One region of the Rothia sp. P7208 genome, then DNA from elsewhere that is predicted to be linked to it. Evidence: riboswitches for the same ligand, from Rfam matches in the RefSeq annotation. Region 1 holds a riboswitch; the other holds the start of a gene.
The links. Region 1 has a riboswitch for S-adenosylmethionine ahead of ACN084_RS06320 (LLM class flavin-dependent oxidoreductase). Riboswitches for the same ligand answer to the same signal wherever they lie in the genome.
Positions count from the first base shown of each region.

Region 2: linked by a shared signal. The riboswitch ahead of ACN084_RS07610 (nuclease PIN) and the one ahead of ACN084_RS06320 (LLM class flavin-dependent oxidoreductase) in region 1 are both predicted to bind S-adenosylmethionine.

Region 1 is NZ_JBLXXW010000005.1:94,096-98,523, reverse strand. Features, by position in the region: gene ACN084_RS06325 (AMP-binding protein) at 1-1,762, opposite strand, end outside; SAM riboswitch class I at 1,768-1,856, opposite strand; SAM riboswitch class IV at 2,032-2,144, shown strand; gene ACN084_RS06320 (LLM class flavin-dependent oxidoreductase) at 2,244-3,740, shown strand; gene cls (cardiolipin synthase) at 3,820-4,428, opposite strand, start outside.
Region 2 is NZ_JBLXXW010000008.1:77,731-82,158, forward strand. Features, by position in the region: gene ACN084_RS07605 (SNF2-related protein) at 1-1,446, opposite strand, end outside; SAM riboswitch class IV at 1,592-1,720, shown strand; gene ACN084_RS07610 (nuclease PIN) at 1,752-1,946, shown strand; gene ACN084_RS07615 (plasmid stabilization protein) at 1,943-2,392, shown strand; gene ACN084_RS07620 (DUF6350 family protein) at 2,577-4,367, shown strand.

The DNA of each region.
Region 1 (4,428 bases):
ACTCAATTTCAATTGTCGAAAGACGATGCCCCGAAATATTAATAACATCATCAATCCTGCCCAGAATATAAATATCCCCGTCCTCATCTTGCTTTGCGCCATCTCCAGCCAAAAACCAGCCACGCTCCCCATAATGTCTCCAATAAGAATCAAGATAACGCTGAGGATTTTTCCACACAGTACGAGCCATCGACGGGCCCACTTTATCAACCACAATGAACCCTTGAGCCCCCGTCTGAACCGGCTCACCATGCTCATCAACAACACGCACAGAAACCCCCGGAATAGCACGAGTAGCACAACCTGGTTTGACAGCTATACCTGGAGTACCCTGCTCAAAAGTCCCCTCAGGCGCAAACTGAGGATCATGCGGACGAGGAGAACAGATCGTTGAACCCGTCTCAGACTGCCACCACGTATCAATAAAGGAAGCACGACCAGAACCAATATGCTCACGTAACCAATACCAAGCTTGTGGATTAATCGACTCACCCACAGAACCCAAAAGACGAACCGACGAAAAATCATATTTTCCCGACTCTGGGCCATGCGGGAAAGCCCCCATCAACGAACGAATCAACGTTGGCGCCGTGTAATAGTTTGTGACACCATAGCGTTCAATCACTTCAAAATGCCGTTCAAAAGTAGGAGTATCAGGTGTACCTTCAAAAATTACTTGACTCACGCCATTGACCAACGGCCCATATATCTCATAAGTATGAGCTGTCACCCACGCCAAATCGGCTGTACACCAATGAACAGTATCCGCAACTTTTTGCCAATCATTACGAGTAGCTAACTCATCAGGACGAAGCACACCATCAGCATCAACAACATCAGGCAACAAATCATAAAGTAACGCATGAGAATACGCCGTCTGCGTCAAATACCCGCCCATAGTATGAACAAGACCCTTAGGTTGGCCCGTTGTCCCCGACGTATAAATAATAAATAACGGATCTTCAGCATCATGCAATGGGTAATCATGCGTATCTGGAACACCCTCAATCAAATCGTGATACCAAACATCTCGCCCCAAACACCACGGAACACTCTGTCTTTCCTGCTCGGTAGCTGAGGTACGGTTCACCACCACCACATGCTCAATATTATTCTCAGACGAACACGCCTCATCCGCTATCGACTTGACCGGAACAACCTTACCCCGACGATTCTGACCATCAGTTGTAATTAATACCTTGGCACCAGTATCCTCTACCCGAAACTTCAAAGCCTCCGCCGAAAAACCACCAAAAACAAGAGAATGAATCGCCCCAATACGCGCACAGGCAAGAGCAAAAATAATAGTTTCAGGAATCACCGGCAAATAAACAACAACACGATCACCCTTAACCACACCCAAACGCTCTAAACCATGTGCCGCCTGAGCCACACGGCGTTGCAACTGAGCATAAGTGATAGCTTCACGATCACCAGGTTCACCCTCAAAGAAAAGCGCAACCTTGTCGCCAAAACCTTGCTCTACATGCCTATCCACACAGTTATAGGCAACGTTGAGCTGACCACCCTCAAACCACTTAATCGTTGGAACAGAAAATTCTTGAACACCATCTTCACGAACGTCTACTAAACGAGGAGGAATAAACTCATGCGTTTTATCCTCATCCCATAGCTTCCCCCAACTAAGACGTTCTCGCGCCTGCCTTGCCCAAAAATCAATACGTTCTTGATCCGAAACATCTGCCGGATTCTGCACCTGATTTCGAGGGTCTGAATAAGAAAAAGACGAACAATACGACATCGATACTCCCATCGTTTCTGGCGTTAGCACCACCGCATAAGCGAGGTTGCTGCGACGTCTTAGAGCCAGGTCTCTCAGTCGCTCTGGATGGTTTAGACGAGTTCTACCGTAATACCTTCCGTACACATTCATCTAGACGTTACTTTCCATTGCCAGCAGATGAACACATGACGTTGCATAGAGTCATATTCCTTAGCGAACGTCACCCACCGCAATAAACACTGAAGCTCTTGGGTACCAAGAAGAACTTTTTATAAGCTAAACCCAGCGATCACGAGTTCCAACGTCAAGCTCTGGCTCGTTGGACGGCAACCCTCTTTCCGTAGCGGGGTGCCCCAGATGAAGATCCGGCTCAAAATAATCACAACGGCAAATACGGCGCCTATGCGTCGGGCATATCAACACCGAAAAATATGGTTTTCGACATGCCACGCCTCATAGAGGAGGGCTCTCTCCTCTAAGAACGCAAAGGAAAAAACTTATGGCAACTCATACCGCCACGACAGAACAACCCACTACGACACCGTCTTCTTCTAAAAAACGTATCGTTGTCAATGCGTTTGATATGACAACAACAAGCCACCAAAGCTTCGGCTTATGGCGTCACCCGCGCTCGCGAGCCGATGAATATAACACCATTAAATATTGGACAGATTTAGCTCAAGTGTGCGAAAAAGGGCTTTTTGACGCGGTCTTTATCGCTGATGTGGTGGGCGTATACGACGTATATAAGGATTCTGTTGCACCCGTACTTCGTGATGGTGCACAGGTACCGGTAGGTGACCCGTTCTTACAGATTTCGGCGATGGCAGCAGTCACGGAACATCTTGGTTTTGGAGTGACAGCTGCCGTGACGTATAACCAGCCTTATACTTTGGCTCGTTCTTATGCGACGTTAGATCATTTAACGGGTGGTCGTGTTGGTTTTAACGTGGTGACTTCTTATCTTCAATCTGCGGCAGAGAATCAGGGGCTTGCCGGTCAGATTGAGCATGATGAACGATACGAAATTGCCGACGAGTTTCTCGACGTCTGTTATAAGTTGTGGGAAGGCTCTTGGGAAGACGGAGCGGTGCTACGTGACCGTCAGCGCGGGATTTTCGCAGATCCTGAGAAAATTCATCCTATCTTGCATCAAGGCAAGTATTTTCAAGTTCCTGGAATTTCTTTGACGGAACCATCTACTCAACGTACTCCCGTTATTTTTCAGGCTGGTGCGTCTTCTCGCGGTCAGGCTTTTTCGGGGAAACATGCCGAAGCAATTTTTATTTCTGCGTTACGTCCAGATTTGACCAGACACGTGACCTCTCGTATCCGCGATGAGGCTGAACGTGCCGGTCGGCGTCGTGATGATGTGAAGATTCTTGCCATGCTTTCGGTGGTAGTCGACGAGACAGACGAGAAAGCACAGCAGAAGTATCAGGATTATTTAAAATATGTGGATGTAGAGTCTTCTCAAGGAATTATTGGTGGTTGGTCTGGTGTTGATCTTTCAGCATTTGATGAGGACGAGATTCTTGAGTATGTCAAGACGGAATCCATTCAATCCTTTTTGACACCTTTTACCTTGCAGTCTCAGACGACGAAGTGGACTCGTGCTGATATTGCTCGTCATTGCGCTATCGGTGGTATGGGTGATGTAATTGTTGGCTCTGCTCAGACTGTTGCCGATGAGTTGGAGCGCTGGATTGACGAGGGAGATTTAGATGGTATCAACCTTGCCTACCATGTATCTCCTGGCTCTTTTGAAGATTTTGTGGAGTTTGTTGTTCCTGAGCTTCAAAAGCGTGGCCGGTATCGCACAGAGTATGAGGGGAATACATTGCGTGAGAATCTTTTTGGTGTGGGGCATACACGTGTGAATGAGCGTCATCCTGCGGCAGCATATCGTGGCGCTTTTGCTGGTGGTCCTAATGCTGCTGACACTCCTGCCCGTCAGTTTTTGAGCTTGGCTCAGAATCAGGCAGAGCGTTTATAAGAGTTTTTCTTCTGGTAATGATTCGCAATGTTAGGGTTCTCTTTGGTGTAGGGGGTATATCAGAGAGAACCCTAATCTTTTAAAGGAGCGATGACCAGAGCCTACAGATATTTTCTACGACCTTGATACGGTTGGGGCGGGCAACCCATTCGTCGTATCGGAGGGTTTTGCATTGAGAGATGTATTCTTCAGAGATGCTTTCTAACTCTTTAACCATTCCTGTATCGACGATGAAGGTGGATACTTCGAGGTTGAGCGCAAATGAGCGCGGATCCATGTTTGATGATCCAATGAAGGTGAGATGGTCATCTACAAACATGTATTTTGAGTGCAATACGGTTGGCCCGGGATATTGTTTGATGTTGACTCCGGCGTGGAGAAGTTTCTCGTAGTAGGAGCGTTGAGCCATATTGGGTAGGAACTGGTCTCCTTTTTCGCAGACGATGAGGGTGACATCAATTTTTGATAGTGCTGCATTGGTGAGTGCTTGTAAGAGTGTTTCTTCTGGGACGAAGTAGGGGGAGCAGACGACGATGCGTCGTTCTGCATTGTAAATGAGGTAGTTGATGAGGCGTAGGTTGTTTTCCGTTTCGAATCCGGGGCCCGATGGAACAATTTGTGCCAACATTCCGCTGTGTACACGGGGAATAGCTGTTTCGATTTCGTTCAGTGGTAGTTCTCGTGTTTC
Region 2 (4,428 bases), on a different contig from region 1:
GTTGCTTTCATCTCGTGTGTTCTTGAGCGGGTCTTTAGGGTATTCCCATTCCCAGCGGGTGTGGGCGTGGGGTGTTTGTTCGCTGTCGAAGTAGACGTGAAGAATCAGCTCTGGTTGTTGTACTTGGGGTGGTTGTATCGTTGCGTCGTTGGTGCAGAAGCTGATATTGCGTGTGAGATATGGGTAGAACTCTTGATAGAAACTATTGATATCTTGTGAGGGGATTTCGATATGTTCTTCTCGGATAAGGGTTTCTGCTGCGCCGTTGAGTGTTTCTTTCAGGGGAATGAAAATAAGGTCGGCTGCGGCGTATTGGTCGTTGAGACGTGTTGGATTGATGGCGCTAGGTAGGGTTGTTTCCCAATGTTCAGCTTGTGCTGTGGCTTTGTAGTGTTCTTGTGCTTTGTGTCCGAGGGCAATGAATCCGTTGCGGGGCTGGCCTATTGGGTGGCAGTAGTATGCGGGGAAGGCGTTTTCTCCTGCGGTGAGTGTAGGTGTGATGCGTAGACCGTCTTTGTAGCTGTAAAGTTCTGCTTTTAGCGTGGCTTCTTCGGTGTGCGCCGTAGTGATGGGTGTTCCCTCTAGCAGGATGGGCAGTGCTATTTTTTCTGCTTTTTTGAGTACTTTCCATAGTAGGGAAGAGTTAACAGTAGAAAGTGTTACCCAATCGCGGTGGGAAGTGTACGCTGATTGCCAAGGTCTGATGATGGAGTAGAACTCTCGCAACCATCGTTCGTGTTGGGGTCGGAGGGCGTGGCTACTTGTCTTTCCGGTGTGATCTTTTTGGAAGTGTTCCCAGTTGATGCCGTCTTTAATCCATCGGTTGTTTTTACCTTGGACGAGTGGGCGTGCTTGTAGGGTGATACGTGGTGTTTTGTGTTGACCGCTACCGAGTGCGAAGCGGGAGTTGACGTGCATTTTGAGGTCGAGAGCGGCGACGGTATTGCTGTTATTTTCGTAGGGTATCCGGTGATGCTGCGCCAGTGTTTGTGACAGCGTTCTGCGCCATGTCGACATTTTTTGTTGTTCTGCTAGCTCTTGTGCAGTGGTGATTCCGTGTTGTTTGAGCTGTTCTTCGCTGAGTCCGTCTGTGACGCGTTGAGTGGAGCTTTGGGCTTTGCTAACTTTTTCGGCTCTTTCGATGGCGGTGAGCATGATGGCTACGGAGTGTTTGCAGTCGGTGCGTACTGGGCAGGTGCATCGTGCGGAGAAGGCGAGGGATCCTTCAACCTGTTTTGCGGGGAAGACAATTTTGCTGAGGTATGGGTCTGTTGCGTCGCCGTAGGTTGTTCCTGTCAGGATGTGTGCTTGGGCGTCGTAGGAGTATCGGGCGACTTTGCCTTCTTGCATGTATTGTTTTCCGCGGAGGTAGGTGCGGTGTCCTACTTGCTGGATAATTTTTGCTGCGCTGACGGGGATTCTGGGGAAAGCTGATGGTGCATTCACGGTGGTTGTATCCTCTGCTGGCAAGGTGCATATATGTTCTAGGTTACCGGATGAGCTTTCACTAAAGCTGGTGTAGCCTAAATCTCTCAAATATTTTGGGTTGTGCTCTTTGTTTTTTGTGGTGGTTGCGTTATTCTGGATTCAGCTTCAAGAGTTTCAACTGATAAGCTCCGACTTTAGTTGAACGCCAACCCCATGTTCACGGGTGGCTCGGATGACGAAGCGGTTCGTATTCGCGTCATAGTACGCAGGCTGGTACGGACAAGAGCACTTCGAAAGGAAAGCGCATTCAGCGCAGTTGTATCATGCACAACACCGCTCGCCCTCAGCACAATATTCAACCTGTTTCTTCTGCTCAAACTCGTGGCGGTTACGCTGCCGTAAGCATTCAAGATTACACTCGTATTTCCCATGAGCGTTCTGAGTTTCTTAACTTTTTGCTTTCTCCTAATCCGCACGGTATCCCTAACCAGGAATACGGTATCTTACAAGCAGCATGAGTATAAGAGGACTACTTCTAGACTCTGATGTACTAGCAGAGATTCGCAAAGCCACACCACATCCGCAGGTCGTTGCGTTTCTTCGCCGTCGCTCATATATGGTGATGTACATATCAGCACTTAGCCTAGGCGAACTTAAAGGGCTTTACCCCTACCCTGAAACAGAGCGGTGGGTTAACGAACTTCTCGAACGTTTTAGCGGGCAGGTTCTCGACGTTGATACGAACGTATCTTTGGCATGGGCCGGTCGCCAAATTCGTGCTGAAGAACGCCCCTCACCAGAAGGCCCTTATACGCCATTGCCTACCGCCGCACTTGAAGGGCTCATGGCTGCTACCGCTGAAGTGCATCAGCTAGAAATAGTTTCTTCTAAAGCAGATATTTATCGTCGCTGGGGAGTCCCTGCCGTTAATCCGCTGCACGAAAACGCCGCGCGAGGACTATAAACCCTGTGTCTTTTACGTGACCTTAAGACGTAGGCTGTGATGAGCTTAGCGTCTTGACCGGCATACATGGTATGGTTCAGTGGGGTGCACGCGGTGAAGAAAATCCTTGGTTTATGTCTCATTTGGATTAGAAAAGCTGTGTGAACTTCAGAGTTCAATAGAGTTCATGACAAGATAAAAGACGATGAAAACCAGCGTGATGAAACCTCAACAACGTTCGATACCGATGCCCCTCTGGCTACAGGGTGTTGTCGAACTCTTCCGTACTGCCTTCTACTCTTGCTTTGCTGTAGTGCTACTACTGGGTGCCGTATGGTTTACCGGCGGTTTTGAACAGCGTGACCTCTACGCTATGGCAGTTTTAGTTAGCCAAATGTGGCTTCTAATCCACGGGGTTCCTCTTCATCTGAACATCTCTGCCCCGTATGGAGACACCCCCGATATTCAAGGGACGATGAGCTTTATCCCGTTGGGCTTAACGCTGATACCCTTATGGTTATGTTTCCGTTCAGGACGAGTCTTAGCTCAAGCATCTCGTGAGGGACAATTCTGGATACCAACATTAACCGGAGCTATCACTTATAGTGCCTGTGCTGGGGGTTTGAGCCTTTTGACAACAGATACTACTGCGGTAGCGTATCCTGTAGCTTCTGCACTTGTACCGTGTTGGGTCGTTTTATCAGGGCTTATTCTTGGTGGCTGGTACGAGTCTCGTTCTTTGGCGAGAATGATCGGTGTTAACGCTGCCGAATGGGTTGCTCAGTTTAGCCAGTACTCACGTTGGGCGGGTTCTTATGTTTGGACGGTTCTTCGCGCATCAATCGTGGCAGTTCTTGCGTTTATTGGCTGTGGAGGGCTATTACTGAGCTTGTCTTTGCTCTGGCATTGGAGCGATGTCGTAACAATTTATCAATTGCTTGATGCTGGTGCCATCGGCGATACTGCTTTGACCTTTTTACAGCTTGGTGTTATCCCTAACGTAGTTTTTTGGGCGATGTCTTGGAGTGTCGGAGCTGGTTTCTCATTGGGAGAACATACCTCCGTAAACTTCTTTGAACACTCTACTGGTGTGCTCCCCGCTTTCCCTCTTCTGGGTGCCTTACCAACGGTCAATGAACCGTGGAACTATATTGCTATTGCGGTTCCTGTGCTGTGCGGTATTGTTGCTGGCTGGTGGTTCTTCCGTGCCGGTGAAGACCACCTTGATGAGTGGCTTTCTCTGAAAATTCCTTTCCGCTGGATTTCTTTGCCACTATCAACTTTTGCCTTAGCTATCTTTGTTTCTATTCCTGCCGGCATCATTTTGGCGTTATGCGGTTGGGCATCGCGCGGTTCTCTTGGTATGGGACGTTTTACTGATTTAGGGCCAGATGCTTTATTATTTGGTGCTTTATCTGCCGGTTGGATTGCTTGTGGCGTGATGATGGGATCGGTGACGGCTCCTATCTTCCATCGTGGCGCTATTACTGAGCTTGAGCGTTTCTCTGAGCTAAAGAACGACCGTGAAGAGCGCCGTCGTCGTAAACGTCTTGCCCGCGAGCAGAAAAAAGCGCAACGTCGGAACTCTCGTCAGAATTCTGCTATCGCAGAAGTTGAAGAACAGCATGATGAAACCAATAAGCCTTCTTCAGAGGCTGTGCGTCGTCTCTTAGAAGACGCTGATGAACCGTTATCGGATACGACGCTATCTGAGGTGGCTCAAAAAGAGGAGAAAAAAACTGCTGATTTTGAATCTGTCGTAGCCCAAAACTTACGATTGTTTTCTGATCTCGAAGAGGAACACCTCGAGGCTCAGGCAGAGGCTTCGTCAACTGAAGATGACGTATCGAAACAAAAAAATGATACTGCAACCGATAAGGTAACTGGAGATAAGGATTCCTCTGAAGGGAAAACCCTCACTCACTTTAAACATGGGCGAGTCATACGCCGTCCAAAAACTCGACGTCGTTCTTCGTCGAAGTCTGATGACTCTTAACGCTTTTCGGGCACAGAGCTTTTGGCGTTCTGAGGGTGTGACAAAACCTCACTTAAATAAT